DNA from 4 places in the Marinomonas rhizomae genome. Region 4 is predicted to be linked to each of the others. Evidence: predicted binding sites of a transcription regulator. Region 4 holds the regulator's gene; each other region holds the start of a gene.
The links. Region 4 encodes sigma-54, which starts transcription at its own class of promoters, with help from an activator protein. Its sites were predicted from a motif close to TGGCACNNNNNTTGCTNT; they were not measured.
Positions count from the first base shown of each region.

Region 1 (7,971 bases), 1.6 Mb from region 4:
TATCAGAAATAATCGACAAATTATCGCCAAACATCGCGCCACCAATGACCGTACCTACCGTTAACAGCAAAGGCAAATCGGCGGCTTCAGCAACACCAATAGCGATTGGAGCGATGGCTGCAATCGTTCCCATGGACGTTCCCATAGACGTTGCAACGAACGCGGTGATAACAAACAAACCGGGTAATAATAGCGAAGGCGGAACCACGCTTAAGCCAAAGTTAACGGTGGCATCAACACCACCAACGCTTTTTGCAACGCTAGCGAAGGCCCCAGCCAATAAATAAATCAGCACCATGGTCACAATAGTGTTGTCGCCCACACCTTCAATAAAGGTTTCGATGCGCTGATTAAAGTGCCCTTTGCCTAATAAAATTGCCAATGCAATAGCTGGCAAAATAGCAACAGGCGCTGATATCTGATAGAAGGCAAAATCCACACCTTCAGACTGATACCAAAGGCCGCTGCCGACAAAAAGAACGAGGAAAAGTAACAATGGCAACAATGCCAGAGGAGATTTAGAAGTCATATCGTCTGAGGATTCCAGATTGAGTTAACCCTGCAACTTTTGGTCATAGGGAAGAAAGGCGGGAATGATAGTAAAAAGTAGTCCACGAGACCAATAATAATTAGCAATGTCGTTGTCACAAAACGTTATAACAAAAACAACATGTAATAATGTTTTTTATTCAATATCGCTATATAAGATATTAAGACAACAAAAAGTCCAGTATTAAAACCGCCCGCTATCTGGCCATTCCAATACTGGACTTTGTTGTACGCTATTAAAGACAGCCTATTTATAAGAAAAATTCGGCCTGAACATTATTTTTTTAACTTATAGGCAACCACATAATCGCCAATTGTGGTGCCAATGGAACCATGGCCACCTGCAACCTGAACAACCATTTGCTCACCCTTACTATTTAAATAAGTCATTGGTGTTGCTTGGCCACCCGCTGGTAAACGACCTTTCCATAATTCTTTACCAGTAGACAAGTCATAAGCTCGCAAGTAGTTATCAACAGATGCCGCCATGAAAACCACACCGCCTTCTGTAATCACTGGACCACCAATACCGGGCATGCCCATTTCTACTGGCAACTTCAGTGGCGTCATGTCCTCAATGGTACCGTTTTTATGCTGCCAAACCGTTTTACCTGTTTTAAGGTCAACCCCAGCCACATAACCCCAAGGTGGTTGCTGGCAAGGTACGCCTAATGGTGACAAGAAAGGTTTTAACTCAACCGCATAGTCTGCACCTTCATTAGAGTTAATGCCTTGCTCACCTTTGTTTGCTCCACTCAAATCCGCTCCCTCTCTTGGTTGCAACGTTGAGGTGAAAGCTAAGTAAAGTGGCATACCAAACATTTGCTGGCGCTTAGGATCTACAGCGATACTACCCCAGTTAAACACCCCAAAGTTACCAGGGTAAACAATGGTTCCCTGCTCAGATGGTGGCGTGTATCGACCTTCATAACGCAACTGCTTAAATTGAATCCGACACATTAATTGATCCAGAGGAGTCGCGCCCCACATATCAGTTTCCGTTAACTTAGCAGGCTTAAAAGATAAAGCCGAAGTCGGTTGAGTTTTCGCTGCGTAATCGCCAGGAATGGTACCCTGCGGTGCAGGTTCCTCAGTAATAGGAAAAATAGGTTCACCTGTTTTCCTATTCAACACGTAAACATCACCTTGTTTGGTGGGCACAACTAAAGCAGGCTGTTTGCCCGTTGGCGTGTCTAAATCCAACAACGCGGGTTGAGCTGGTGTGTCCATATCCCATAAATCATGATGAACAAACTGCTGAACCCAAGCGACCTGACCTGTTTCGAGACTCAAAGCCACCACCGAAGTCGCATATTTCTCTTCTGCAGGTGAACGGTACATACCTAATTGGTCAGGTGTGCGGTTCCCCATTGGAAAATACGCTAAACCAAGCTCTTCATCCGCACTGGCAACAGACCAACTATTCGGCGAACTTGTCGCATAAGTTTCGTCTGGCCCAATAGGCGTCGTATCATCTGGATGTCCAGAGTCCCAGTTCCACTTCAACTCACCCGTTTTCGCATCATAAGCTCGAATAACACCAGACGGGGAATTGATATCATAGTTATCATTTACCGAACCCGCGACAATGACCACGCCACCAGCCACTAATGGTGGTGATGTTGAATAGTAATAACCAGACTGCTTGAATGGCATATTATGCATTAAATCTAATTCGCCATTATCCGCAAAATTAGCACAGCGGGCACCGGTCGTTGGATCGACGGCAACTAAACGCGCATCGGATGTTGGCAAGAACAACTGAGCATCACACTGCATGCTGGTTAAGCTTTCAGCTGGTACTGATGACTTTTGAACAGGCGGGAGTTTGGCTGAATTAGAGGGCGGTAAATAAGATACTCCGCGACAAGTCTGATGCTGTCGCTGACTTTCAGCTGGCACTTTTGCATCATATACCCACTGTTCTTCGCCCGTATCCGCATCCAATGCCACAATCCAGTTATGTGGCGTACAGACATAAAGAGCGTTAGCAAGTTTCAACGGTGTAGCTTCGTAAGTCGTTTCACCAACGTCTTGTGGGCCTTTTTTATCACCTGTTTGATATTGCCAAGCGACTTGAAGCTGGTCTGCATTATCCGGTGTAATTTGAGCCAATGGCGAAAAGCGCTGACCTAAGTTACTACGCCCATACGCATTCCACTCCCCCTGATTAACATCGCCAGTATCCGCATCAGACATAGTGACTGAACGCGTCATCGTGCCTTCAACGGTAGTTGGTGATGTCATGAATAAAGGAGAAATAGTAACCAAGGCGGCTGCAAGCCAAACGGGAAACAATAAGCGCCCGCCACTTTGACGTTTAAAGTACGCCAATAAGATAAGAGGGACCGCCAACACCAAGAAAAGCCCCATTCGTGAAGCTAAAGGCCACCAGCTTAAGCCGGATTCCATAATCGACCAGATTAAGGTGCCAATTAACAACAAAGCATAAATAAGGTTTGCGACTTTATTGCGTTTTTTTAATAACAAAGCAACGGCGATAAAAGCAACGCCAGCAACAACATAATAAAGACTGCCATCTAACGAAACTAGCCAGCCGCCACCTACTAACAAAGCCAAACCAATGGCTAAAAAGAGTACCGAGAGAACAATCATATGACACAATCCCTTCGAGTTTAATTCGTTCATTGAATCCAGTAAATCAGCAGCAAGGCGACCGCAAAACAGCCGCTCAGCCACTTATTCACCATAGATGATTACAACTCAAAGTAAAAGCGTAGAGCATAAAATGACAAAATAGACTTTTTTCTTACATATTTATCAAATAATACTTATAACAAGGATCAAATCTTAGTAACGTCATAGCCATATACAGCATCTAACTTAGACTGAATAACATTCGGTGCAAAGCGCCCTGCGGCTTGAAGCGCCTTTAGCTTCATCTTCCCAAACACACCGCCGTGCATGTGATATAAACCGGTGTTGGCTTTAGACATATTCTGAATATTAGTTGCTCTAGGTTTACGAGATTGCTCGTATCTTTGCAGAGCCTCCTCCAAAACATAACGTGATAAACACTCAGCGAGCACATATCCGTCTTCAATAGCCATCGCGGCACCTTGCGCCATGAAAGGCAACATAGGGTGACAAGCATCCCCCAGTAAAACCACTCGACCTTGATGCCAAGTTGATAATTCAGCCCTGCCATTTAAAGCCCATAAAAAAGTATGGCTCGCGGATTTTATTAACTCGCTTACTTCAGGGTGCCAATCTGCAAAAGCACGCTTCAACTCGTTTACATCGCCCTCTTCACGCCATGATTCAGATTGCCAATCACTGCGCTCTTCCACGGCAACAAAGTTCACATAGTCACCGCCGCGCAAATAGTAGCTCACAAAATGACGGCCCGGACCCACCCAAACACAGGCATCCGGCTTGATATCAACCGTTAGATCACTGACCGGGATAACACCACGCCATGCAACTTGCCCCATAAAGGCTGGGCGCTCTTGCCCTAACATTTTCTCACGTACTTTTGAACGAATACCATCGGCACCAATTAACAAATCGGCGTAAAACTCTCGACCCTCTTCGAGCAACAAACAAACCTGCTTGAGCTCAGTATTGTCTCGATAGCCAACCACGACTGCATTTAATACCAATTCGACCCCTGCGTTTGCACAAGCTTCAGCTAAAACCTGATGTAAATCAGCACGATGCAAATGCCAGTAAGGAGCACCATAACGAGCTTCGGCATGTTCCCCCAATGGCGACTTCAGAAAATACTCACCCGACTTATAATCACGGATCGCAGCGTGTTGTGGGACAAAGGCGAATTGGCTCAATTCAGCTTCTAACCCTAAGTGTCGCAAAACTTTTAAAGCATTGGGACTTATTTGCAGTCCAGCGCCAACTTCACCTAGGCTCGCAGCTTGCTCACACACCACGACTTGAATACCTTGCTTAGCCAGCGCCAATGCCGCACACAAGCCTCCAATCCCAGCCCCAGCAATCACAACACTATTCACCTGATCCACTCACCTGCCCTCTTCGTTAATGCTGATTTTTGCAAGAATCAAAAGCGCCATAGTAGCGAATTCTTACCTAAATAAAACCGATCTATATCACTTATGGTGAAACAAAAAATATGGAAATACTTTTCAAATACTATGGCTCGATCCTTGCTATATTTCTCCAGTAGTGCGAAAACATTATAAGTAGCCTAGCAAATCAGGGTAACGATATAGCTAGATTCCACCTTACAAACTAAAGAAGTCTCCCCAATGTGGGGCGGATGCACAAAAAGAGCACGCAAATGTGTGCAAGTTTAAAGCACCCACCTCCGGCTTGATAAAGAGAACGAGGTATACATGGAAAAACTAACGAGCCATTATCAGTCAGCTGATTTTTTTGACGAGTTAATTGATGACAAAGGCACAGCAAGATCTCCTGCAAAACAACTCTTGGGATATCTAGACAGTCTTTCAGAAGATGAGCTAGAAAAGAGGCGCCTCACTGCCGAAGCAACAATACAAGAAATGGGCATCAGCTTCACGGTCTACACAGAGGAAGGCAATATAGACAGAGCATGGCCCTTCGATATAGTTCCCCGCACGATAGAAGCCTCAGACTGGAAAATAGCTGAAGCAGGATTAAAACAACGCCTCACCGCCCTTAACCTTTTCATCAACGACCTCTACCACGATCAAAACGTCATCAAAGACGGCATCATTCCAGAACACATCATTAAAGACTCCAAAAATTTTAGACCAGAATGCGTTGGCGTATCGCCAGCCTACGGCGTATGGGCACATATTTGTGGTACCGATTTAGTACGAGATGAAAACGGCGACTTCTTTGTTTTAGAAGATAACTTACGTGTGCCCTCTGGCGTATCATACATGCTAGAAAACCGCGCCATTACCAAGCGTGTTCTCCCTGAATTGTTTGAAAACGAATCCATCTTACCGGTCGATTCATATACCTCGCAATTGTTTGACACCTTGGCGTCTTTGTCTCCAAGAGACATAGAAAACCCTGAGATCGTAGTGTTAACACCGGGTATTTATAACTCCGCTTATTTTGAACACGCTTTCTTGGCGCAACAAATGGGCGCGGAATTAGTAGAAGGCAGTGATTTGTTTGTCGACAGCGACGACTGCGTCTATATGAAAACCATCGATGGGCCAGAGCGTGTGGATGTGATCTACCGTCGTATTGACGACTTATTCATCGATCCAGAAGCCTTTGATCCAGAATCTGTACTGGGTGTTGCGGGTCTCATGCGTGCATGGCGAGCAGGCAATGTCGCCTTAGCAAACGCACCGGGCGCTGGTGTTGCCGATGACAAAGTCGTTTACGCTTATGTTCCAGCTATTATTCGTTACTACTTAAACGAAGAGCCAATTCTTAACAACGTCGAAACTTTCTTATGTGACGATCCTGAACAGCGAGCCTACGTCCTTGCTAACCTAGATAAATTGGTGGTTAAACCAGCCAACGAATCTGGCGGTTATGGCATGCTGGTTGGTCCTCATTCAACAAAAAAAGAACAAGCACTGTTTGCTGAGCTAATTACTAAAAATCCTCGTAATTACATTGCTCAACCAACATTAAGATTATCAACCGCACCAACGCTTATATCCAAAGGTGTGTTAGAACCTCGCCACTTAGACCTTCGTCCATTCATCTTACAAGCCAAGGATACTTACGTTACCACTGGTGGCTTAACCCGCGTCGCAATGAAAAAAGGCTCCTTGGTCGTTAATTCGTCACAAGGTGGTGGTAGTAAAGACACTTGGATTGTTGAAACAAAGGGGCAGTAATCATGTTATCTAGAGTCGCAGAACGCTTGTATTGGAGCGCACGGTATTTGGAACGCGTTGAAAACACGGCCCGCTTGGTCAGTGTTTATGACGACCTATTGTTCGACCTTCCAAAAAACATCGAAGTATCTTGGTATAACTTAATCGAGATACTCAGTGGCGAAGAATTATTCGAACAACGCTATAAAGTCAAAGACGAACGCAACGTGGTGAAATTTCTTTTAGCCGATGACACCAACTTCAACTCCATGTTGTCATCATTGAAAATGGTTAAAGAAAATATTCGTACCACACGTGATGCTGTTCCCAGAGAAACGTGGGAACTGATAAACGAGCTGGATCTATACGCACAACAGAATATAAAACAAGGCATCAACCGCTCGGGTCGCCATGATTTTCTCAATACCATCATTGAAGGCTGTCAAAAAATCATCGGCCTATTTGCTGGCGCCATGAGACGTGATTCAGGCTGGCACTTTCTCATTATGGGCCGCTATCTAGAGCGAGCCGACATGGGAACCCGTATTCTGGATGCCGCTGTGTCATTAATGCTGCAATCAGAGCCAGAGGCGCGAATCCAACTTGGCCAAGTGACTTGGTCAAAAGTATTAAAATCTCAAAGTGCGTATTTGGATTATCGTCGCACCGTTCGAACTTCTATCAACGGAGCGAAAGCAACGACATTCTTGATGAATGACCTTTGTTTCCCAAGATCTTTAGCTTACTGCTTGGGACAAATAGGTGAAGCAGCGACAAAATTACCCCGCGCAGGTTTGATTACCGCTCAGGTAGATAAACTTTTAGAGTTTGATTACCCAATCAATAGTTCAGAAGATTTGGATGAAGACTTTCATAACCATCTCAATGATATACAGATTGCCATTATCGAAATAAATCACCAGATCACCGAAAACTGGTTTCATTTTCGGCAAGGAGACGCTGCATGACCATTAGAGTCGCAATACAGCACAAGACTACCTACGAGTTTGATCGTTTTATCAACGTGGCACCCCACGTGTTAAGACTGCAACCGGCGGCGCACTCACGAACAAAAATTCACGCTTACTCATTGAAAGTGCTGCCAGAAACGCATTTTCTTAATGTGCAACAGGACCCATTTGGTAACTTTCAAACTCGCTTAGTGTTTCCTGAAAAAACCAATAAGTTAGAGTTTTACGTGGAAGTGATCGCTGATATGACAGTGATCAATCCATTTGATTTTTTCGTGGAAAGCTACGCGGAAGAGTATCCATTTGCCTACGACAAAGCCCTGAAAAAAGAGCTAGAACCTTATTTACAAGTCACCGAATCTTGCTCTTTATTAGATAAATGGCTTTCGACCGTTGACCGTAAAAACACACCAATCAACGATTTCCTAGTTGCGATTAACAGCCGCTTAGCGGCCGATATTGGCTACGGAATCCGCCTAGAGCCTGGCGTTCAAACCTGCGAAGAAACTCTGACCCTGAAAAAAGGTTCTTGTCGAGACACCTCTTGGCTATTGGTACAAATTCTTCGCAGCCTAGGTTTAGCAGCGCGCTTCGCATCTGGCTATCTTGTTCAGCTAACCTCTGATGTAAAAGCACTCGACGGCCCATCAGGCCCCGAAGAAGATTTCACCGACTTACACGCATGG
Region 1 is NZ_CP073343.1:3,537,685-3,545,655, forward strand. It holds gene KDW99_RS16685 (Na+/H+ antiporter NhaC family protein) at 1-529, opposite strand, end outside; gene KDW99_RS16690 (glucose/quinate/shikimate family membrane-bound PQQ-dependent dehydrogenase) at 826-3,165, opposite strand; gene KDW99_RS16695 (FAD-dependent monooxygenase) at 3,354-4,547, opposite strand; gene KDW99_RS16700 (circularly permuted type 2 ATP-grasp protein) at 4,881-6,335, shown strand; gene KDW99_RS16705 (alpha-E domain-containing protein) at 6,338-7,282, shown strand; gene KDW99_RS16710 (transglutaminase family protein) at 7,279-7,971, shown strand, end outside.
Region 1: the regulator sigma-54 is predicted to act here: its motif matches at 4,681-4,698, upstream of KDW99_RS16700 (circularly permuted type 2 ATP-grasp protein).

Region 2 (7,971 bases), 2.0 Mb from region 4:
GAGCGCTGCGTCAAGATACAGGAAACTCAGAAAGTGTCGTGCTCGCTTCAACTACACTAGGTGAAATGAAAGGCCAGCATTTTCTTTCAGACTGCTCCTATGATTTAGCATTCCAACAACCTCACCCAGGGACTTGGCAGCTCGTATTGCAACTTAGCGAATGGAATGGAGCCGATTACACCTTGTGTGATTCAGCCTATTTCGATGTGCCTTACCACGTTGAAGCGCCTTCAGATTACTCTATTCCGACGATGCAAATTAACGAACCAGAGATAGAAAAGGCAGTATCGACACCAAAAGTAGCAACAGAAAACCCTGCCGTAAAAAAGTCGAAAAACGTAAAAAAAAACGTCACTGGTTACGCCGATGGCTATCTCGTCATCAATAAATCAAAAGTGGACAAGCTTCTAAAAGTGAAAGGCGTGCCGAAGAAAATACTTGAAAAACTCGTTGCAGAGCGCCCTTTTCACTCAGAAAAATCCGTACTTAATGTAAAAGGGATGGGGCCTGTAATGCTGGGAAAAATACTCGCTGAATTGACAAAATGATCCGTATTAAGCCTGCGTAGGCAGGCCACTTTACTAGATTATTTTCTAAGGAATGTTGACTACTGTGGTGTTTTTTACCTCTTCCATTGCGACATAAGTGCGAGATTCTCGAACATGAGGCAGTGTTAGTAAGGTTTCACCAAGCAAAAGACGATAAGAGTCCATGTTGGATACTCGTGCTTTCAAAAGGTATTCGAAGTCACCGGCAATCAGGTGACATTCCAAAATCTCAGGAATTTCAGTCACTGCCGCTTTAAACTCATTAAAACCTTCAGGTGAGGTGGTTTTAAGGCGAATCTCGACAAAAACCAGCAATCCTGCATCCACTTTCTTTGGGTTAACCAAAGCGCAATAGCCCGTAATGTAACCGTTACGTTCCAAACGACGTACGCGCTCCAAACAAGGAGTCGCACTTAACCCGACACGGCTAGCTAACTCTACATTCGATAAACGGCCATTAATTTGCAGTTCACGAAGAATTTTTTTGTCTAAGCGATCAAGCGGTTTTGCTGAGTTATCCATCTGATGTGGATCTCCTTACATGACTTCAATTAATGGTTAAGTCTACCATGCAGATCGCAAATTATGGAAAGCGCTTTATTCAATAAATTGCGTGTGGGTATTCAAATTAAGCACAACAAATTTCATAAAGCACCAAAATGATGCAAAAAATTCATTTAGCACAAAATAGAGCCATCTGTTTCAAATTATGCCCCATATTTGTGCATCAAAATACATGCTATTTCCTCAGAAAGCCTTGTTTTCTCTCGCTTTAATAAAAAGATATATTCAGCTAAGCTGATTAATTAATAGCGCTTTATATGCTCAAAAAGTGTAAAAACTAAGCATACAACACAGCTTTCCTGACATTTTATCCTTGACTACTCCTCAAAAGAGTAATTCTATAGGGGTATGGGATGATCTTTTAGAGGAATCGTCTGCATATACCTTACAACAAGAATAATTAAATGTTGGCACTAACTTTGCTGTGTTTAAAACACAGGTTTGAAAATCTGCAATGTAGAATCAAGCAAGTTACAACATATATAAAAAACGCCTGGGAGGCTCAATATAATGAAATCGAATGTTGGTAAATTACTTTCGACTGCTGCAATCGCAGCAACCATAAGTACCGGTGCTGCTGCGGCAACACTTGATGACGTCAAAGCAAAAGGCTTTATTCAATGTGGCGTCAGTACAGGTGTTCCAGGGTTCTCTAATGCTGATGACAAAGGTAATTGGAGCGGTATCGATGTAGATGCTTGTCGTGCGGTTTCCTCTGCAATTTTTGGTGACCCTCAAAAAGTTAAATTCACTCCCCTTTCTGCTAAAGAACGTTTCACCGCTCTACAATCTGGTGAAATCGATATTCTTGCTCGTAACACAACTTGGACTTACACACGTGACGCGTCTTTGGGTCTAGATTTCACAGCGGTTAACTTCTACGACGGCCAAGGTTTTATGGTTCGTAAAGACCTAGGCGTTAAATCTGCAATGGACCTTGATGGTGCAACGGTTTGTACAGAGCAAGGTACAACAACAGAATTGAACATGGCGGATTTCTTCCGTAAACACAAAATGTCTTATGTACCAGTTGTGGTACAAAAAGCAGATGAAGCGTTGTCAGCATATGACTCTGGTCGTTGTGACGTTTACACAACTGACAAATCAGGTCTTGCGGCTCACCGTACCAAGCTAGCAGATCCATCGGCTCACCTAATTCTTCCAGAAACCATTTCTAAAGAGCCATTAGGCCCAGTTGTTCGTCACGGCGACAACCAGTGGAAAGACATCGTTACTTGGGCAATGTTTGTTCAGGTTAACGCTGAAGAAATGGGTATTTCGTCCAAAAACGTCGCTAAGATCAAAAAAGAGTCCAATGATCCAGGTATCAAACGCTTACTAGGTGTTGATGGTGATATGGGTGCTCAACTAAATCTTCCTGCTGACTGGGCGTATAACATCATCGCTAACGTAGGTAACTACGGTGAAGTGTTTGAGCGTAACGTTGGACCTTCTACTCCTGTAGATCTTCCACGTGGTCTTAATGCACTTTGGACTGAAGCTGGCGGCATCATGTATGCGCCACCAGTTCGTTAATACCTAAAGCAAATAATTCTCTGCTTGGGTATTTACCCAGCGACTAGATCGTCGCTGGGTTTCTTCCCCCTTTCTTACACATCTGACGAGCATTTCATTGCCTGAACCAAGATGAGCGAAAATACAACTCCGAGCAATAACAGCTTTTTGAACGACGCGGGAAATCGTGCGCTTATATTTCAAATTTTGCTGCTAGCGATGGTGGTTTTTGCAGGTTATTACTTATTTAGTAACCTTCAGGCCAACCTCGATAACCGAGGGATTTCCACTGGTTTCTCATTTTTTAATGAACCTGCTGGCTTCCCGATTCTTATTCACCTTATTGAATACACAGAGGCTAATACCTACGGACGAGCGTTCGTTGTTGCCTTAATCAACACCTTTGTTATCTCCCTATTGGGGATTGTCTTAGCCACCATTATTGGTGTGATAATGGGTCTAGCCCGTTTATCGAAAAACTGGTTAGTAGCTCGCCTAGCTACTGTCTATATTGAGACTCTGCGAAACATTCCATTGTTGCTGCAGATGTTCTTTTGGTATTTTGCGGTACTTGCCGCGTTACCTGCACCACGTGAGAGTTATGAGTTTGCCGACTTTTTACTTAATAAACGCGGTATCTACTCACCAAACCCAATCACTCAAGATGGCTTTGGACTGGTAATCTTCGGTTTCATTCTATCGATTGTCGCTTCTATCGCTCTTATCATTTGGGCCAAAAAACGCCAGACAAAAACGGGACTGTGGTTTCCTGCCTACTGGTCTTCATTGGGTGTTATTGTCGGTATTACCTTTATTTTCCTTGCCATGGCAGGGTTTCCAATAGAGTTTGATTTACCGCAAAAAAGTCGCTTCAACGTGACCGGTGGTATGGTGCTTCCGCCAGAGTTTGTTGCGGTGCTCGTCGCTTTGTCTACTTACACGGGTGCTTTTATCGCCGAGATAGTGCGTGCAGGCATATTGTCTGTTAACTGGGGGCAAACTGAAGCCGCTCGCTCTTTAGGCTTACGTGACAATATGACACAACGACTGATTGTCTTACCTCAAGCATTACGCGTCATTATCCCGCCACTCACTAGTCAATATTTGAATTTGGCGAAGAACTCTTCGTTAGGTGCCGCTATTGCTTACCCAGAGCTGGTTGCTGTAGTCATGGGTACGACGCTAAACCAAACAGGTCAGGCGATTGAAACCATTGGTCTTTGTATGTTGGTGTACGGTTCATTAAGTCTATCGATCTCGGTATTCATGAACTGGTACAACAGTAAAATGTCATTAATTGAGCGCTAGGAGGCAGATCATGGCTATTATCTTTAAACCATCACCAAGCCTCCCACCACCAGTAACATCGGTTGGTGCTGTGGCATGGGTGCGTCAGAACTTATTTTCGTCCCCACTTAATATATTTCTAACCTTCTTTAGCATTTATATATTGTATTTGCTTGTTCCCCCTGTCATTGAATGGGCTTTTATCAATGCAACATGGGAAGGTTCATCTAAAGCGGCTTGTACTGCTGGCGGTGCCTGCTGGGCTTTCGTCGGTGTGTACTTTGATCAATTCATGTACGGTTTGTATCCAGAAGCGGAAACATGGCGTATTAATTTAGCCGTGATTCTACTAGTGGTTATGGTAGGGGCTTTTGCCGTTAAGACGATTAATAAGCTGTACCTTTCTATCGCTATTATCGTGGTTTATCCCATTGTGGCTTACTTCTTGTTTGCTGGTGGTGTATTTGGTCTAGAAGTTGTAGAGACCTCTTTGTGGGGTGGCCTTTTCCTTACAGTACTACTGGGTGTTATCGGTATCGTAGCGTCTTTCCCACTAGGGGTTATATTAGCGCTTGGTAGACGTTCGGAGATGCCGATTGCGAAATCTGTTTGTGTGGTATTTATCGAAACCATTCGTGCAGTACCATTGATCACAATTTTGTTCATGGCGTCCGTAATGATTCCGTTGTTTTTGCCAGAAGGGCTGAACTTCAACAAGTTATTACGTGTTCTGATTGGTATTACTTTGTTCTCTGCAGCCTATATGGCCGAAGTGGTTCGTGGTGGTCTACAGGCGATACCTAAAGGCCAGTATGAAGCCGCTGATGCTATGGGTTTAACCTACTGGCAATCAATGGTTCTCGTTATTTTGCCACAGGCATTAAAGCTGGTTATTCCAGGCATAGTAAACTCCTTTATTGCTTTGTTTAAAGATACAACATTGGTGTACATAGTAGGTATGTTTGACTTCTTGGGTCGAATTCAAGCCGCTAACCACGATTCAAACTGGTTGGGTACCACCGTCGAAGGTTATGCTTTCGCCGCTTTGATATACTGGGCAATTTGTTTTGGCATGTCCCGCTACAGTATGTCGATTGAGCGTAAATTAGAAACTGGGCACAAGCGTAATTAGTTAAGAATTTGAGGTCTTTGCAATGACAAATACAGATATGGCTCGTGCCCAACTAGCGGCAGGCGAACAGAACATCATCGAATTTAACGATGTAAATAAATGGTATGGTGATTTTCACGTACTAAAAAATATCAACTTCAGCATCAAGAAAGGCGAGCGCATCGTTGTGTGTGGTCCTTCTGGTTCTGGTAAGTCGACTATGATCCGCTGTATCAACCGTCTAGAAGAGCACCAAAAAGGCTCAATTCTGGTTGATGGCGTTGAGATGAACAACAACTTGAAAAACATCGAAGCGATCCGTAAAGACGTGGGTATGGTGTTTCAACACTTTAACTTGTTCCCTCACTTGACCATTCTAGAAAACCTAACTTTGGCACCGATTTGGGTTCGTAAAACACCCAAGAAAGAAGCTGAAGAAATGGCGATGCATTACCTAGAACGTGTAAAAATAGCTAACCAAGCATTGAAATACCCAGGTCAGTTATCTGGTGGTCAGCAACAGCGTGTGGCGATTGCTCGTGGTTTGTGTATGCAGCCTCGTATCATGCTGTTTGATGAGCCAACTTCGGCACTAGACCCTGAAATGATCAAAGAAGTATTGGACGTAATGGTTCAGTTAGCCGAAGAAGGCATGACCATGGTGTGTGTAACGCATGAAATGGGCTTTGCTAAAACGGTTGCTGACCGTGTTGTCTTCATGGATGCCGGTGAAATTGTTGAAGCCAATGAGCCTCACGAATTCTTCGACAACCCTCAACACGACCGTACGCAAATGTTCTTAAGCCAAATTTTGAATCACTAATCAGAACGAAAACTTAAAAGAGACCTTTGTACGATGTGACGAGCAAAGTCAAGACTAGGCAAAAACAGACGAAAAAGCGGAGTCTATGGGTTATAAATGAGCATTTTGAGTCTGTTTTTAACAAAGTATTGATGAGCACAGTAGTCGTACAACGATCTCTATAAATCTGTTATATTCACAAAGCCCCGCATCGGGGCTTTTTTTGTGTCAGCCATTTTAACAGGAAAATGTATGGAATCTTCCGTAGACCTTCAGCCAAACCAAAGATTACGGGTGGTACATTTAGCCGATCACACAGGTCGTTTGCAGGTTATTTTTCCTGAAAGCAACATGCTAGACATCTCCGCAGTCTCTCGTATTACTAAACGTCGTTTTGAGCCTGTCAGCAATTTTCAAAGCTCAGGCGATCCACTGATCAAGCCAAATAGTGTCGCGACCATACTCGAAGCCAGCATGCTACAAGATTCAACCTATTCGATACGCACTAAAGTCGATGGGCCTTATCACGACATTAACTCTATGGCACTAAAAGAGCTGTTCTCTGGTCCATTAAATCGCTTTGAAAATATTTCCATTAACACGCAGGCGATATCTCGTCCTGTCGATAATCACGAAAACGACGAAGAACAAATTCTTAAAGCACTTGGACGCTTTCAATCTATTCGTCTCAAGCAGCGCATCGAAGAAACATTAGAAATCCCCCCATTACCAGCGTCTTCACATCGTATAATACGCCTTTCAGCCGACAAGACCGCCGGCACAGATGAGTTATGCGAAGTCATTGCACTCGACCCTAGCTTAGCCGCTCAAGTCATCAGCTGGGCGTCATCCCCCTACTATGGCGCCCCTGGCTCTATAGAATCAGTAGAAGATGCGATCATCCGAGTTCTAGGCTTTGATATGGTGATGAATTTAGCGCTTGGCTTATCAATGGGTAATGCCTTTCAAACTCCAGAAGACGGCCCACGTCATTATGAAGACTTTTGGCTCGATTCCGTTTCTAACGCCGTTTTGATGGAATCCTTAGTCAAAACGATGCCGGTACAAAATCGCCCTAAACTAGGTCATGCTTATCTTGCAGGCTTATTACATAACTTTGGCTACTTGGCAATTAGCACTATTTTACCGCCGCACTTTTCGATTCTGTCTCGATACCAAGAAGCTAATGCTCATCTATCGTCTGAATTGATCGAGATGCAAATATTGCACTTTACCAAGGAACAATTAGGCTCTTGGTTGTTACGCTACTGGAGTTTGCCTGACAACATTTGGACAGCTATTCGCTACAGCAAAAAGCCTCATTATTATGGCGAACATGCCATTTTGGCGAAGTTGCTTAACGTTTCGTATCAATTACGCCATAACGACGTCATTGAACCATCCGTATTGTTAGAAGTTGGATTGACGTTAGAAGAAGCGGAAGCTTGCAGAGATGCCATCTATCAAAAATCAACAGAGCTCCACAAGATGGTCGCCTTAATTAATAAAATGAACGCCTAATTAATTATGACGTTAATGAACGCTTCTGCCGCGCAGCAATTTGACTACCGATGGTCGCCCATACACCAAATTAGTAAGGTAAAAGTACCGAAAAATTTATGGCCTTGGCTCGTCACTCAAGACTCTTTAACAGCAAAGCTTAGACGCCTAGGAACATTGACGGTTGATGTGCTTGAAGACTCTTGGGGGATCCCAACAGCAAGAGAACGAAAACGCTTAGCGTTGCGACCAAGAGAAGCGGCACGCATTCGTACTGTCTTGCTTAACGTCGATGGAAGAGCCGTTATTTATGCTCGCTCAATCATTCCGGCGAGGTCATTGAAAGGCCATTGGCGACATGTAAAGCATTTAAAAGACAAGCCATTAGGTGGCTATCTGTTTCAACATAAGGCCCTGTCTCGAAGTTGCATTGAGGTCACTCAGTTACCAAAACGCATGTTTCCAAACCAACCTAATGCTTTGTGGGCGAGACGCTCTGTGTTTCATCAGTTTGGCCCTGGAATATTGGTCAATGAAGCTTTCTTTGATGAGATCAACCAACTAAAACCGCCGTTTGGATTGTTATGAACAAACTTAAAGACTACGCAGAACTCACTCGATTCAACCGCCCTATCGGTTCATTC
Region 2 is NZ_CP073343.1:4,280,039-4,288,009, forward strand. It holds gene KDW99_RS20040 (helix-hairpin-helix domain-containing protein) at 1-548, shown strand, start outside; gene lrp (leucine-responsive transcriptional regulator Lrp) at 594-1,070, opposite strand; gene KDW99_RS20050 (amino acid ABC transporter substrate-binding protein) at 1,623-2,648, shown strand; gene KDW99_RS20055 (amino acid ABC transporter permease) at 2,760-3,935, shown strand; gene KDW99_RS20060 (amino acid ABC transporter permease) at 3,946-5,046, shown strand; gene KDW99_RS20065 (amino acid ABC transporter ATP-binding protein) at 5,069-5,848, shown strand; gene KDW99_RS20070 (HDOD domain-containing protein) at 6,080-7,348, shown strand; gene KDW99_RS20075 (chorismate--pyruvate lyase family protein) at 7,355-7,915, shown strand; gene ubiA (4-hydroxybenzoate octaprenyltransferase) at 7,912-7,971, shown strand, end outside.
Region 2: the regulator sigma-54 is predicted to act here: its motif matches at 1,521-1,538, upstream of KDW99_RS20050 (amino acid ABC transporter substrate-binding protein).

Region 3 (7,971 bases), 1.8 Mb from region 4:
TCAGACTCGATTAAGTCGTGTGGAATTGCTGCCATGTTTAAGGCAATAAAAGGGTTTGCTGCTCTTGGGCTATGAGTATGCAGTGCTTGTGCTACCAACTCTTTACCGGTACCAGATTCACCGTTGATTAAAACCGTAATGTTTGAGTTAGCAAGTCGACCAATGGCGCGGAAAACCTCCTGCATAGCAGGAGCTTCGCCGATGATTTCTTTATCGACTTCTGGCTCTTCTGCAATATCCATATTGTCAGTGCTGGGTCTTGCATTGCGGTGGTGGAGCATGGCTCGTTTCACCAGACTAACCGCTTCTTCTACATCGAAAGGTTTTGGCAAATATTCAAAGGCACCGCCTTGGTAAGAGGCTACAGCGCTTTCAAGATCCGAGTGTGCTGTCATGATAATAACAGGCAAATAGGGATGATCTTTCTGTAGCTTTTCAAGTAAAGCTAGGCCGTCCATGCCTGGCATTCTAATATCACTGATAATGGCGCTTGGTTGCTCTTTATCAATCATGTTGACTAGGTTTTCGGCGGAATCAAATAAACGACATTGGATGCCTTCTTGTTCTAATGTTTTTTCTAGTACCCAGCGAATAGAACGATCGTCATCAACAATCCATACTGTTTCTTCTGCTGTCATGAGTGTTTCTCCTGGTCTTGGACTGTCGTCTCAATGGGAATTAATATATTAAATTCGGTTTTTTTCGGGTAACTGTTACATTCAATAATGCCATGGTGCTGATGAATCACGGATTGCGCGATGGATAGCCCTAAGCCTGTTCCATCGGCTCGTCCACTGACCATGGGATAAAATAGTGTTTTAAGAATGGCTTCTGGTATGCCTGGGCCATTGTCTATAATGCTGATTTTGCATACTAGGCGATGGCGCTTAGAGCCAATGGTGAATTGGCGTAATGCTCGAGTCACCATATGAATGGTTTTATGGCGATTGTCTTCATCATCCAACAGCGCTTGCATGGCGTTTCTGGTGATATTGAGTAAGGCTTGAATCAACTGAGACTCGTCGCCGATCAAGTCTGGAATACTTGGATCGTAATCTCGAATCAGTTCAATTTGGTTGTCTGTTTCGACTGAAATAAGCTGTCTAACGCGCTCAATTACCTTGTGGATATTAAGAGGCTTGTTTTTAGGTAATTGTCTGGGGCCTAATAAGCGGTCAACAAGGTCACGTAACCGATCTGACTCTTCAATGATGACTTGTGTGTAATCGTTTAGCGCTTCGTCTGTGAAAGCGCGACTAATTAATTGTGCCGCACCACGAATACCGCCTAATGGGTTTTTAATTTCATGTGCCAAGCCTCGCACCAGCTCTTTGCTGCTTTCATGGTTCGCTATAATCTCGTCTTCTTGAGAGATGCGTTTCATTCTATCGCGAGGGTACAGCTCTATAATGAGGCTTTCAGTTTCATTCGATGTGCCCATAACAGGCGTGACGGTATAGTCACAAAAAAGCTTTCTGTTATTGCTGCTCTCTATTTCTGCCTCTCGCTTAGTGAAAGGGTGGCCAGATTTTATTGCGGCATAAAGGGCCTGAATGCTTTCTTCGTTTTCACGAAAAGCGGCGCCAATGTCATTGCCATAAATTCGTCGTCGGCTGACCGCCAATAGCATTTCAGCTGCAGGATTTAGATACTCGATCTCAAGTTTGTCGTTCAATTGAACAACTGCAGTGGATAAATGGTCGATTAATAAACTATACACAGACAGTGCCTCTCTATTGACTACTGCTTTTTATGATTTCCTTTAATAACAGTTGCAAAAAGCGAACCAACATTGGGCAGTCCGAGATAGCGTATTTATTAAGGTCTTTGTATTAACTAAAAAAAGTTCTATGCACAATTATAGTGCATCTTGGTATTGGTGTTTCTTTTCGTGCAAAAAAAGTTGTGCATTAAAAAGCTGTGCAAAAAAGTTGTGCATTAAAAGCCATACAAAAAAACCTACAAATGCGAGCAACAAAACAGGGCTAAAACGTTAGAGAAAAAAAAGCCTCGAACAAGGTCGAGGCTTTCGTATTTACTTAGCGATTAAGTATTAAGCGCTGTAGTAAAGTTCAAACTCAAGTGGGTGAGTCGTCATAGAAACGCGACGAGCTTCGCCAGTTTTAAGTTCGATGTAAGCATCGATCATGTCGTCAGAGAATACGCCGCCTTGAGTCAAGAACGTGCGATCTTCGTCTAGGCACTTAAGTGCTTCTTCTAGGCTGCTAGCAACCTGTGGAATCGCATGAGCTTCTTCAGCTGGAAGGTCGTACAAATCTTTGTCTGCAGCATCGCCAGGGTGAATCTTGTTTTTGATACCATCGATACCAGCCATCAACATAGCTGCAAATGCTAGGTATGGGTTAGCGGTTGGATCAGGGAAACGAGCTTCAATACGTTTGCCTTTAGGGCTTGCAACGTATGGGATACGAATAGAAGCAGAACGGTTACGTGCAGAGTATGCAAGCATTACAGGAGCTTCGAAGTGAGGAACAAGACGCTTATAAGAGTTAGTTGAAGCGTTAGTGAACGCGTTCAATGCTTTAGCGTGCTTGATGATACCACCGATGTAGTAAAGCGCCATTTCAGATAGACCAGCGTATTGATCACCAGCGAATTGGTTTTCACCGTTTTTCCAGAAAGACTGGTGAACGTGCATACCAGAACCGTTGTCACCAACGATTGGTTTAGGCATGAAAGTCGCAGTTTTGCCGTAAGCGTGAGCAACGTTGTGTACACAGTACTTAAGAATTTGAACTTCATCCGCTTTCTTAACTAGAGTGTTGAATTTAACACCGATTTCGTTTTGACCAGCGGTTGCTACTTCGTGGTGATGAACTTCAATAACCAAGCCCATTGTTTCCATAGCGCCACACATAGCGCCACGTAAATCGTGGTGAGAATCAACTGGTGGTACAGGGAAGTAGCCGCCTTTTACGAAAGGACGGTGACCCATGTTGCCGCCTTCAAATTTCTTATTTGAAGACCAAGCTGCTTCTTCAGAGTTGATCTCTACAGAACAACCTGACATGTCTGTTTTCCATTTAACATCATCAAAGATGAAAAATTCAGGCTCTGGACCAAAGAAAGCTGTGTCGCCAAGACCAGTCGACTTAAGGAACTCTTCTGCACGAAGGGCAACAGAGCGTGGGTCACGGTCATAGCCTTGCATAGTAGAAGGTTCGATGATGTTACAACGAACAATAACAGTTGATTCTTCAGTGAAAGGATCGATGATAGCTGTATCGTCCTGAGGCATCATGATCATGTCTGATTCGTTAATGCCTTTCCAACCAGCGATGGATGAACCATCAAACATTTGGCCGTTTTCGAAAAACTCTTCGTCTACCGTAATAGCTGGAATCGTTACGTGTTGTTCTTTACCTTTAAAATCGGTAAAGCGAAGGTCAACCCACTTCGCATCATGCTCAGCAATCAAGGCAAGGGTCTTGTTTGACATAGTTGTTCTCCAGTCGTAGTTAAAGCGAAATTATTTTTCGTTGTAAAAGGGGCTTTAATATTTAATACAAAGCGCCATTTGTCGAGTTATTTATCAAGCAGATAGTAAGCATAACTTGTGCCAGAAATCTGTGCGAGGTAATAAATGCTTATATTACAATGAGATAGAGTTTTTAAGATTAATATCGAGCTTAATGGTGGCCAAAAAGAAGCGTGCAAAAAGTCAGATTGCACCATAACGGTGCCTAAATTCGGTATTTTGTTCATTGTTGGTGCGAATTTAGCGTTTTCGTATCGACTGTCTTTTCTTTATACTATGCGCCTTCCCAATATCCGGTATAAATCACAACCCCTATGAAATTTATTGTTAAGTTTTTTGCAGAAATCACCATTAAAAGTCGTCCAGTTAGAAAGGCGTTTATTAAACAGCTTCGACACAATGTTAAGTTGGTTCTTAAAAAGTACGATGCCGATGTCGTTGTTTCTGGCAACTGGGATTTTATTGAAGTGTTTTCTGATAGGGATGAATTACGAGAAGACTTTATACAGGCACTTTCTAATATCTCCGGTATTGCTCATTTTCAGTATGTTCGTGAATTCCCATTAGTTGATTTGGATGACATTGTTGAACAGGCCATCGTTTCGTATGGTGATGTCATTAAAGATGCTGTGTTTGCTGTCCGTGTTAAACGTGTTGGTCATCACGACTTTACGTCGGTGGATGCTGAGCGACATATCGGCGGCTGTTTAAAAGCTCGTTGTGGCGCGTTGGCTGTTCGTTTGAAAAATCCTGAAGTATTGGTGCCTATCGATATTCGTGATAATCGAGTATGGATGATTGAACAACGTGTAGAAGGGCTAGGTGGTTATCCTCTAGGGTCGCAAGATTCTGTGTTGTCCCTGATGTCTGGCGGATACGATTCTACAGTGAGCTCCTTTTTGACCATGAGTCGAGGCTTGAAAACGCACTTTTGCTTTTTTAACCTTGGTGGTGACGCCCATGAAATTGGCGTGAAGCAAGTATCCAACTTCCTGTGGGAAAAATACGGCTCGGCGCTCAATGTGAAATTCATTACCGTGCCTTTCGAAGCGGTTGTCGGCGAGATACTAACAAAAGTCGATAACGCAGAAATGGGCGTGATTCTGAAACGTATGATGTTGCGAGCAGCGTCTCAGGTAATGTCTGAAGTTGGAGCGAAAGCCCTAGTGACTGGCGAAAGTGTTGCTCAGGTATCCAGCCAAACCCTGATGAACTTGAAAGTCATTGATCAGGTGACCGAAGAGTTAGTGCTTCGTCCTTTAATTACTACCAATAAACAGGTCATCATTGATAAAGCCATCGAAATTGGTACCGCGCCTTTTGCAGCCAGTATGCCTGAGTTCTGTGGTGTGATCTCGGTTAAGCCAACGACGCGAGCTAAAATGCACCGAGTAGAGAAGCAAGAATCTAATTTTGATTTTGCGGTATTAGAAGCCGCAATTGAAAATGCCCAAGTTATGTCTATTCAGAATGTGATGGACGATGTAGCGAAGCAATATCAGGGCGAAGTGCCGATTGTGCGTATGCCTGTAGGTGATGAAGTCATTATCGACATCCGTCACCCAGATGAAGCAAGCAATCGACCATTAAGAGTAAGTGGTCGTCCTGTCAAAGTGATTCCATTTTTTGCCTTGGAATCTAATTGGTCGGAATTAGAAAAAGATGTGCCTCATTTGCTGTATTGCGGCAAAGGGGTCATGAGCCGAATGCATGCTTCTTACCTATTGGGTAAAGGGCATGAAAATGTAGGTGTTTACCTACCGTAATAAGTACTAAAAAACGGTAGCATTTTTGTAGTATATGAGTGTTATCGTTTTTATTCGAATGCGCTTTTTACCCTGTTGAAGTATTTTTTGTGGACTTTTTTTGTCACTTTAATGGGATATTGATCAATATAAGGGTACAATTGCGCGAATTTTACCCCGCACCAAGATCCGAGACGCTTGAAGAGCATACCTGCCCGTATCAAGCGGCGGTATATCTTTTTGCTCACGCTAAATGCAGAGAACTATAAATGTCTAATGATATCAATAAGTTACGTAACGTAGCTATTATTGCCCACGTTGACCATGGTAAAACTACCTTGGTTGATCAGCTACTAAGCCAATCTGGTACACTAGATCGTAAGGACCTAGGTTCTGAACGAATCATGGATTCGAACGATCAAGAGAAAGAACGCGGCATCACTATTTTGGCGAAAAACACGTCAATCATGTGGCACGATTACCGTATTAATATCGTTGATACACCTGGACACGCCGATTTCGGTGGTGAGGTTGAGCGTGTATTGTCTATGGTTGACTCTGTACTTTTGTTGGTTGACGCTGTTGATGGCCCAATGCCACAAACTCGCTTCGTAACATCAAAAGCATTTGAGCGTGGTCTTCGTCCTATCGTTGTTATCAACAAAATTGACCGCCCAGGTGCTCGTCCTGATTGGGTTATGGATCAGGTTTTTGATTTGTTCGACAGCCTTGGTGCAACAGAAGAGCAATTAGATTTCCCTGTTATCTATGCGTCTGCAATCAATGGTATTTCTGGTGATGATCCAGAAAATATGGCGGAAGACATGACGCCTCTTTACCAAATGATCGTCGACAGCGTGCCTGTTCCTGATGTAGATCCAGAAGGTATGTTCCAAATGCAGGTTTCTGCATTGGATTACGATGCATACGTTGGTGTTATTGGTATCGGCCGTATTACTCGTGGTCTGTTATCTCCAAACCAGCAAGTTATCGTTAAATCTGCGGATGGCAAAGAGCGTAAAGGTAAAGTCCTAAACGTGAAGGGCTACCACGGTCTAGCGCGCGTTGATACTGATCAAGCGTCTGCAGGTGATATCGTATGTATCACTGGTATTGATGGTTTGAGTATTTCTGACACTCTATGTAACCCTGAGTGTGTTGAAGCGCTTCCTGCATTGACGGTTGATGAGCCAACAGTAAGTATGACTTTCATGGTGAACGATTCTCCGTTTGCTGGTAAAGAAGGTAAATACATTACGACTCGTAATATCTCAGATCGTCTTGAGCGCGAGCTTATCCATAACGTAGCTCTACGTGTTCGCCAAGGCGAAACGCCTGACAAATTCATTGTATCTGGACGTGGTGAGCTTCATCTGTCTGTATTGATTGAAAATATGCGTCGTGAAGGCTTTGAGATGGGTGTATCTCGTCCTGAAGTAGTTCAAAAGATTGTTGATGGAAAAGTTCAAGAACCATATGAGTTAGTGGTTATTGACGTTGAAGAGCAGCATCAAGGTTCTATCATGGAAGAGCTTGGCTTGCGTAAAGCTGAGTTGACTAACATGGAGCCAGATGGCAAGGGTCGTGTTCGTCTTGAATTCATGACGCCTTCTCGTGGTTTGATCGGCTTCCGTGGTTTGTTCCTAACGTTGACGTCTGGTTCAGGTATCATGACGAGCGTATTTGACCATTACGGACCAGTAAAAGAAGGTGATGTTGGTAGTCGCCAGAATGGTGTATTGATCAGTATGGTGACAGGTAAAACAGCAGCGTTTGCTTTGTTTAACCTACAAAGCCGTGGTCGCTTGTTCTTGGGTCACGCTGTTGAAGTTTACGAAGGTCAAGTAATCGGTATTCACTCACGTGATAACGACTTGTCTGTTAACCCAGTTAAAGGTAAGGCGTTAACTAACATGCGCGCCTCTGGTACAGATGAAGCCTTGACGTTGACACCACCGATTCGTCATACACTTGAGCAAGCGCTTGAGTTTATCGAAGACGATGAATTGGTTGAAGTAACACCAGAAAGTATTCGTGTTCGTAAGAAACTATTGACTGAAAACGAGCGTAAACGCGCTGGTCGTAAGTAATAGTCGCTATTCTATAAAGAGCAGCAGCAAATGAATTCATGCAAATGAATTTGTGAGCGACAGAAGCGCCTTCGGGCGCTTTTGTTTTTTCTGGGCTTTGGTAAAGTTGGTAGCCTTATTAATCTAGTCGAATAGGAGTGAAAGGGAATGAAGGTCTTAGTGCAGAGAGCCATAAACGCCAGCGTCGTCGTTGATGGTGACACCATAGGAGCGATTGATCACGGACAACTCGTGTTGGTCGGTATAGAAAAAGGTGACACGGAAGCCGATACCCAGCGACTCGCTGGCAAGCTTTTGAAATACCGTATGTTTGGCGATGAAGATGGCAAAATGAACTTAAATGTTCAGCAAGTGGCTGGCGGTATTTTGCTGGTGTCGCAATTTACTTTGGCGGCAGAAACTAAGAAAGGCCTTCGACCTGGATTTTCTACTGCAGCGGTTCCAGCAGAGGGCGAGAGGTTGTTTAACGACTTTGTTAGCAAAGTGCGTGCTCAGTACGATAACGTTGAAACAGGGCGCTTTGGGGCTGATATGAAGGTCTCATTTACTAACGATGGCCCTGTCACCTTTATGTTGGATTAAGTGGGCCGCTGACTCAGCATTTCGCAATAATGATGAGTCGCCTAGCTCGCTCTAT
Region 3 is NZ_CP073343.1:3,724,507-3,732,477, reverse strand. It holds gene ntrC (nitrogen regulation protein NR(I)) at 1-638, opposite strand, end outside; gene glnL (nitrogen regulation protein NR(II)) at 635-1,720, opposite strand; gene glnA (glutamate--ammonia ligase) at 2,054-3,460, opposite strand; gene thiI (tRNA uracil 4-sulfurtransferase ThiI) at 3,814-5,265, shown strand; gene typA (translational GTPase TypA) at 5,514-7,334, shown strand; gene dtd (D-aminoacyl-tRNA deacylase) at 7,482-7,916, shown strand; gene tatC (twin-arginine translocase subunit TatC) at 7,958-7,971, opposite strand, start outside.
Region 3: the regulator sigma-54 is predicted to act here: its motif matches at 1,772-1,789, upstream of glnL (nitrogen regulation protein NR(II)).

Region 4 (7,971 bases):
ACTTCAGCCCTTATTGGCCAATACGCATATGCCCTACCTGATGACCTTAATAAGCCATTAGAAATACAAGCCAACGAAGCGTCATTCGATCAAAATTCGGGTGAAGCAATTTACAAAGGCAACGTTTTCGTCAAACAAGGCTCTATTGAGATACAAGCACAATACCTTAAAGTATCGACAGACCCTCAAACACGAAAATTCAACAGCCTAGAAGCGAGTGGCAGTCCAGCAAAATTCAGTCAGCAAGTAGATTGGAGCGGGAACATTGTCATCAGTAAAGGCAATGAAATTCGTTATTTAACCAGCGAATCAAAGCTAGAAATCATGGGGAATGGCTACCTAAGTCGAATGCAAAACTCCATCACGGCAGACTACATACTCTATATGATCCAAGATGGCACCTTCAGTGCCGAGAAAAAAGATTCAGGGCGCGTATCAATGACACTACAACCACAAGCGCCACAAAACGAACCAGCACCTGAGACGAAAAAATAGATGGCACTATTAGAAGCAAAACACCTTGCAAAAAGCTACAAAAAACGCCAAGTCGTAAAGGATGTATCTATCTCGGTTGAATCTGGCGAAGCTGTTGGGTTACTAGGCCCAAATGGCGCAGGCAAAACAACATGTTTTTATATGATCGTAGGCATGGTGACAAATGATGCGGGTGGCGTTTTTATTGACGGTGTCGATGTGACTGGCGATGCTATGCATACACGTGCGCAAAAAGGCATCGGCTACCTTCCACAAGAAGCATCAATTTTTCGTAAGATGACCGTTGAAGACAACATTCTAGCCATCTTAGAAACACGCAAAGAACTAACAAAAACACAACAAAATGAGCGACTGGAAGAACTTCTTGAAGAGTTTCACATTACTCATATTCGCACCAACCTAGGCATGGCATTATCAGGCGGAGAAAGACGCAGAGTAGAAATAGCCAGAGCCGTTGCGATGAACCCAAAATTCATCTTACTTGATGAACCCTTTGCTGGCGTAGACCCGATTTCGGTCGGAGATATAAAGCACATTATTAAACACCTCCAAGAGAGTGGAATCGGCGTTCTAATTACCGACCATAATGTCAGAGAGACTCTAGACATCTGTGACAAAGCTTACATTGTTGGCAATGGTTACATTATTGCATCCGGTGACGCCAATACCGTCATTAACAATGAACAAGTCAAAAAGGTCTATTTAGGTGACGACTTCCGTCTGTAACCCCTTATCATTGCTGTAGAAAGGGAGTAGTATGCACAACTCATTCCAATTCATTCAATTAGAAGAAAGAGTTGCTCTATGAAGCAGTCTTTACAATTAAAGCTCGGCCAACAGCTGACAATGACGCCTCAACTGCAACAGGCTATTCGCTTGCTGCAGCTTTCTACGTTGGATTTAAAACAAGAAATACACGAATTCCTTGAATCTAACCCGCTGCTTGAGCTAGACGACGACGAACAACTGCATAACGAAATACCAGCCAGCATAGAATCCAAAAGTGCCCCTGAGACAACCGTCGATAACAACGAAGAAGCACGCGTTGAATCAGAGTGGACTGAAAGCATCCCCGAAGAACTATCTATCGATAGTAACTGGGATGACACCTATCAAAGTTCTGCCGCTGTCAGTGATCACAATAGTTATGAAGGTGACGGAGACTTCGAAAGTCGCAACGCTCCAGCTGAAAGTATCCAAGACCATCTAATTTGGCAATTGAACTTAACTCACATGTCAGACCGTGACATTGAAATTGCTTATGCCATTATTGAATGCGTTCAACCTGATGGCTACTTAAGCATTTCTACCGATGACATTTGTGAGTCCCTTGGCATCGAATTAGAAGACCTAGAAATAGAAGAAGTCATTGCTGTGCAACATAGACTGCAACGCTTCGACCCTGTTGGCGTATGCTCAATCGACCTACGCGACTGCCTTCTAGTACAATTAGAAGCCTTCCAGAGTCATCCGCTTTATAAAAGCACATACAACCTTATTGACCATTACCTACCACTATTAGGTAATCGAGATTTCGCACAACTGAGCCGCAAAACGAAACTAAAAGACGAAGCGCTAAAAGAAGTCGTCAACTTGATTCAACAGCTTAACCCGCGCCCAGGTTCAGTGATCGACGCAGATGATACAGATTACGTCATTCCTGATGTTTCAGTGAAAAAGCGTCATGGTGTATGGCAAGTTGAGCTAAACAACGACGCCCTACCGCCAATCAAAATCAATGAAACCTATTCTGCGATGGCGAGCACAGCGGCAACTACAGAAGACGCCACTTACATCAAAACCTCTCTTCAAGAAGCAAAATGGTTCATGAAGAGCTTGCAGAGCCGCAACGAAACATTATTGAAAGTGGCCAGCTGCATTGTAAGTCGACAAATTGATTTCTTCGAACTCGGTGAAGAAGCCATGAAACCCATGGTGCTTCATGATGTTGCAGAAGAAGTGGGTATGCATGAGTCAACCATTTCACGGGTGACGACGCAAAAATACATGCACACACCAAAAGGTATTTTTGAGCTTAAATATTTTTTCTCCAGCCACGTGAATACCGCCTCTGGAGGAGAATGTTCTTCTACCGCAATACGAGCTATGATTAAGAAGCTTGTGTCAGATGAACCAGCGAAAAAGCCATTAAGTGATAACAAGCTAGCGGCTATTTTAGCAGACCAAGGCATACAGGTTGCGCGACGTACTGTAGCCAAATATCGAGAGGCGATGAACATCCCTCCTTCCAATGAACGAAAACGACTGATCTAAACGGATACCATTTTATCATGTCCTTGAAATCATTATTAAAAGCAGAACTTGTTCTCGCAAAACAAGACATTGTTAGTAAGAAACGCGTCCTTGAGAGCCTTGCTGAAGTCGCTTCCAACCGCCTTCATTGCAACAACGAAGAAATCTATGACGCACTACTTGGCCGAGAAAAACTAGGCAGTACAGGCATTGGTAATGGCATTGCTATTCCGCATTGTCGTCTAGAGTCGGCAAACCACACAGCTATCGTTGTCATGTCACTGCAAACTCCAATTGATTTTGACTCTATCGATAAACGAGCGGTCGACCTAATATTTGCGCTGATTGTGCCACCTCAAGAATGCGATCAACACCTTTCTACATTGGCTCAAATCGCTGAGTTAGCACAATCTCCAGAATCACTGGATAAATTACGTGCGGCACAAAGCAGCGAAGAACTATTCAATATATTTGACTCATTAATATAGGAAATAAGCATGCAGGAAGAGTCCGTCACAATCATAAACAAACTGGGCTTGCATGCTCGCGCAGCGGGCAAGCTGGTTGAAACAACCTCTCGTTTCTCTTGCGACATCACCATAGAAAAAGAAGGCCGCAATGTTGATGGAAAAAGCATTATGGCCATGATGATGCTGGCCGCTGGCAAAGGCACTGAAATTCGTGTCAAAACCAACGGTGAAGATGAAAACGACGCAATTAAAGCGGTGATAGAATTAATTAACAATCGTTTTGGTGAAGACGAGTAAGGAATCAATGTCAGAGCAAAACACGCTTAACCACCTGCAAACGGTCACCGAATCGCTCGAATCTGGTGCCACCATGCAAATCCGTTATTTACTTAACGGCGCTTTGCCAGCTCAGGACGTTGCTCGCCTATTAGAGTCCTCCCCTCCCAAAGAACGTAAGCTTCTTTGGGAGCTAATTGAAGCCAAAAATGAAGGCGAAGTACTGCAATATCTGAGCGAAGATATTGGCGTACAATTCATGAAAAACATGGATACAGAGCGATTAATCGCCGTATCCGAACATTTTGAAAGCGATGACCTTGCCGATTTACTACAACATTTACCAGAAAAAATAGTAAAAGAAGTGCTTGCGTCCATGACGACGCAAGACAGAACAAGAGTTGAAGCACTATTAAGCTACTCGGAAGATTCTGCCGGCGGCTTGATGAACACGGACACCATCACCATACGTCCGAATATCACCGTCGACCTGGTGTTTCGCTACTTACGCAGACACAACTCCCTACCAGACATGACAGACAGTCTACTTGTTGTCAGCCGCTCTGATCGCTTGCTAGGCACCTTGCCCCTGACCACACTATTAGTCTCTGACATCAACGCCACAGTGCGCGATATCATGGAAACAGAATTCACCGTCATTGACGCAGAAACCCAAGCCAGTGAAGTAGCACAACTTTTTGAAAAGATGGACTTGGTTTCTGCCCCCGTCATTGATGGAAAAACAAAAAAGTTACTTGGTCGTATTACCATCGATGACGTTGTTGACGTTATCCGTGATGAAGCCGAACACTCCATGTTAAGCATGGCGGGTCTTGATGATGACGAAGATACCTTCGCCCCTATCATGAAAACCACCAAGCGACGTGCAGTGTGGCTTGGCATAAACCTAATAACAGCCTTCACCGCATCGTATGTAATAGGTTTATTCCAAGACACTCTGGACCAAGTTGTCGCACTCGCCATACTCATGCCCATTGTTGCCAGCATGGGCGGCATTGCCGGATCACAAGTGCTCACTCTGGTCATTCGGGGTATCGCACTCAACCAAATTGGTTCCACCAATACCCGTTGGCTACTCAACAGAGAACTTATTGTTGGGCTCATTAACGGCCTACTTTGGGCAACCGTTATTGCCGCTCTCACCGCACTTTGGTTTGACAACATCAAGATTGCCTATATCATTGCGGGAGCTATCATAATAAATCTGCTATTTGCAGCCACCACTGGTACACTTCTGCCGATTTTGCTGAAAAAAATTGGCATCGACCCTGCCCTTGCAGGCAGCGTAATTTTGACTACCGTGACCGACGTGGTTGGATTCTTATCCTTCCTTGGTCTCGCTACTATTTTTCTAATATAGGTTCCCATGACAGACTTTGATCAATATGAAAACGAAGACGAAATCCCTAAGAGCAAAACCCAGATCAAGCGTGAAATGGAAGCCCTGCAAGATCTTGGTAAAAAACTACTTGCCTTAAGCAAAAACCAACTTAAAAAAGTAGAAATGTCTGACACATTGCGCGAAGCATTCGTTGAAGCTGGCCGAATCAAAAAACACGAAGCCATGAGAAGACACCTGCAATACATCGGCAAGGTGATGCGCACAGAAGACCACGAAGCCATAGCGCATCGCGTAGCATTGTTTGATTCCACCTCTGCAGCTTACAACAAGCTATTTCATCAGCTTGAGATAAAACGAGATGCACTAATCGGTGAAAACAGCAAAGAAGAACTGTCTCAATATTTAGAGGAAAACCCTCAAATTGAAGACATACAACTTCTTAGACAGCTCATTCGTCAATCTCAAAAAGAAGTGTCTCAAGAAGGAAACACAACAAACCGTAAAAAGCTTTTCCGCTTCTTGCGCGAGGCTGAAGAAAAGCGTCTTGGTCTGACTGAATAATCTACAAGGCACCTCAACAAAAAACCTCAGAGCCAGCATTACTAGCTAGCTCTTATGGTATCCTCTTATGTGAGAAACACGGCATTTTTTGGCGACAATCACTTAATGCCGTTTTCGTCATATTAAAAACAATATATCCCGGTTCTTCTTGTAAACTGACTAAACGTTCACCAAATGGCGAATACAGAGCACTGTGTCCGTAAGTTTGTCTGGTTTCGTTGTGCCAACCGCACTGTCCAACACCAAGAACGTAGCATTGATTTTCAATCGCACGGGCGGCTAAAAGAGTATTCCAGTGGGCCTTCCCAGTAACATAAGTAAAAGCAGCGGGAACCAATAAAACCTCTGCACCCATTTTCATTAGCTCACGATATAATTCTGGGAAGCGTAAGTCATAACAGATGCTCAGGCCGATTTTAAAGCCATCCACGTCAATGACTTTTAAATCCAACTCTCCAGGCTCAATAACATCAGACTCTTTATAAGACACTGCTTTATCGTCAACACTGACGTCAAACAAATGAATTTTGTCGTACCGTTCTAAGAAGACACCGTCAGGTCCAACAACCCAGCATGTTTGCCTAACACGTCCACTAGAGACTTGCTCACCATCTGTTCTCAATATCGAAGGATGTGAGCCAATCACAAGATAAATAGAATATTTCTGCGCTAAACCTGATATCGCTTGAAGCAATATATTTTGATCATCCGATTCAGCCAAATCCCTCATTGCCCTGCCATTGAACAAAAAAACATTTTCGGGAAGTACAACCAATTTAGCGCCGTCCAAAACGGCAGACTCAACAAGGTTTTGTACGTGACTTAAGTTTTCACGCCAATCTTTAGTACTCGTCATTTGAATCGCAGCAATGCAAAGTGAGTTCATTAATCTTTTCTCCCTATTGGCTTATAGCGAATAGGTGTCATGGTTGGGTTATTAAATGAACCTTCGACTTTGTACTGCACACTTGTTACTTTTGAAAGTTGGTCGCCTATAAGCTTATCTGTAATGTACAAAAGCCCTGCCAATTGCGGAGTTCCCCACAATAAACCGGCTAATGGCAGCGTACCAGTTAAAGGAAATGTTGCTGTCAATTTTTCATTCAAAGTCTCATTCACGATATCCGCCTCCCCAGCAACAACAAGCTCGGCAGAAGGAGCAATGATTGAAATTGGAGATACTGTTTTTAAAATACCGTTATCAAGAGAAAGTGTCCCACTGAAATCGTCGTAGGTTAATCCAGGTTCATACACATCTGAGAAATCTAATAACAAGCGTCGACTAAGAGCGCCAATATTAAAAATCCCTAATGCTTTTAAAAAGGCCGGTAACTCGTCTACCTTACTGAAGTTACCGTCTTCTGCAGAAAAGCTAATACGACCCGAAACAGATTCGCGATCAAAGTAGAATGGATGCCCTTTCCATTTCAAACCAACATCAAATTTGTACTCTTTGGAAGAAACAAATGCCTCACTAGAAAACTTTTTCGTCAACTCCGCTAAATCAGCACCGCTGGCCGCAATGGCAAGCTCAACACTTGAGTCCTCACCTTTGTCTTTCCAAAGTATACTACCCTTAAGACTGCCCGTTTTTAATTTAGATGAAATAGGATCCACACGAATAACATCACCTTCACGGGAAATAGCTAACTGCCAATCACCATAAGGGCTACCATTGAAATAAAGCTGATCAACAGACAATGTCATATTGGGAATTTGCTTGGATGATATAGGAGATTCATTTTTGCCCGAATCGGCTACCTCAGAGCCATCTTCTTTCGATGTATTCCAGCTAAGAAAACCAAAACGCAGGTCTGGTGTACCATCTTTATTAAGCAAAGAAAAATTCATTTCATCAGAACTAACAAAAAGAGATTGGTTCGTCGCTGAGTTATAAGTAACCTTAAAATTGTGCCAAGTGTTGCTGGGGTTGACCACAACCTCATCGACAATTAAATCCACTCTACTCAACCATTCAGGAACCTCTGGAACCTGAACACCTTGAGAAGACGTTGATGCATCACTAGATAAATCTGCAAAAACAGATTGCCAATCTTGAACATAAAAACGGTCAAAGTCACCGGTTAACACTAAGCCTTTAGGGATTTTGGCACTTAAAGTTTGGCTCTCACCACCATTTAAAATAATCTCGCCGCCAACAAACTCATTATTTTGCAGCAACAACCTTGCCTTAGTGAGTTCAGAATAATCAGCATCAATGACAATATCTTTTTTGTGCTGCATCACCTTAACGTGCAGAGGTTTACTTTCTACCGCAGGCTTCCCAACAGGTATTGGCAAATTAATATTCACACCAAGCAAATCACTATCAATTATCAAATCTACTTGGCCATCTTGTGCTTGGTTAACCGATAGCTGTCCAGTATAAGTCGTTTTGCCGACTATTTTTTTAAGGGCTGCATCAGGTAATTTATTCCAACGAGCGACTTGCTGAATGTCTACATCACCAGAAAAATCCCCCAAAACAGCAAGGCCACCATCTTGAGCTGCGGTAGAGGACAAAACAAGGTGAGATAAACCACCAAATGCCTG
Region 4 is NZ_CP073343.1:1,951,686-1,959,656, reverse strand. It holds gene lptA (lipopolysaccharide transport periplasmic protein LptA) at 1-495, shown strand, start outside; gene lptB (LPS export ABC transporter ATP-binding protein) at 496-1,221, shown strand; gene KDW99_RS09215 (RNA polymerase factor sigma-54) at 1,300-2,769, shown strand; gene ptsN (PTS IIA-like nitrogen regulatory protein PtsN) at 2,787-3,236, shown strand; gene KDW99_RS09205 (HPr family phosphocarrier protein) at 3,246-3,515, shown strand; gene mgtE (magnesium transporter) at 3,523-4,875, shown strand; gene yjgA (ribosome biogenesis factor YjgA) at 4,882-5,418, shown strand; gene KDW99_RS09190 (carbon-nitrogen hydrolase family protein) at 5,471-6,304, opposite strand; gene KDW99_RS09185 (YhdP family protein) at 6,304-7,971, opposite strand, start outside.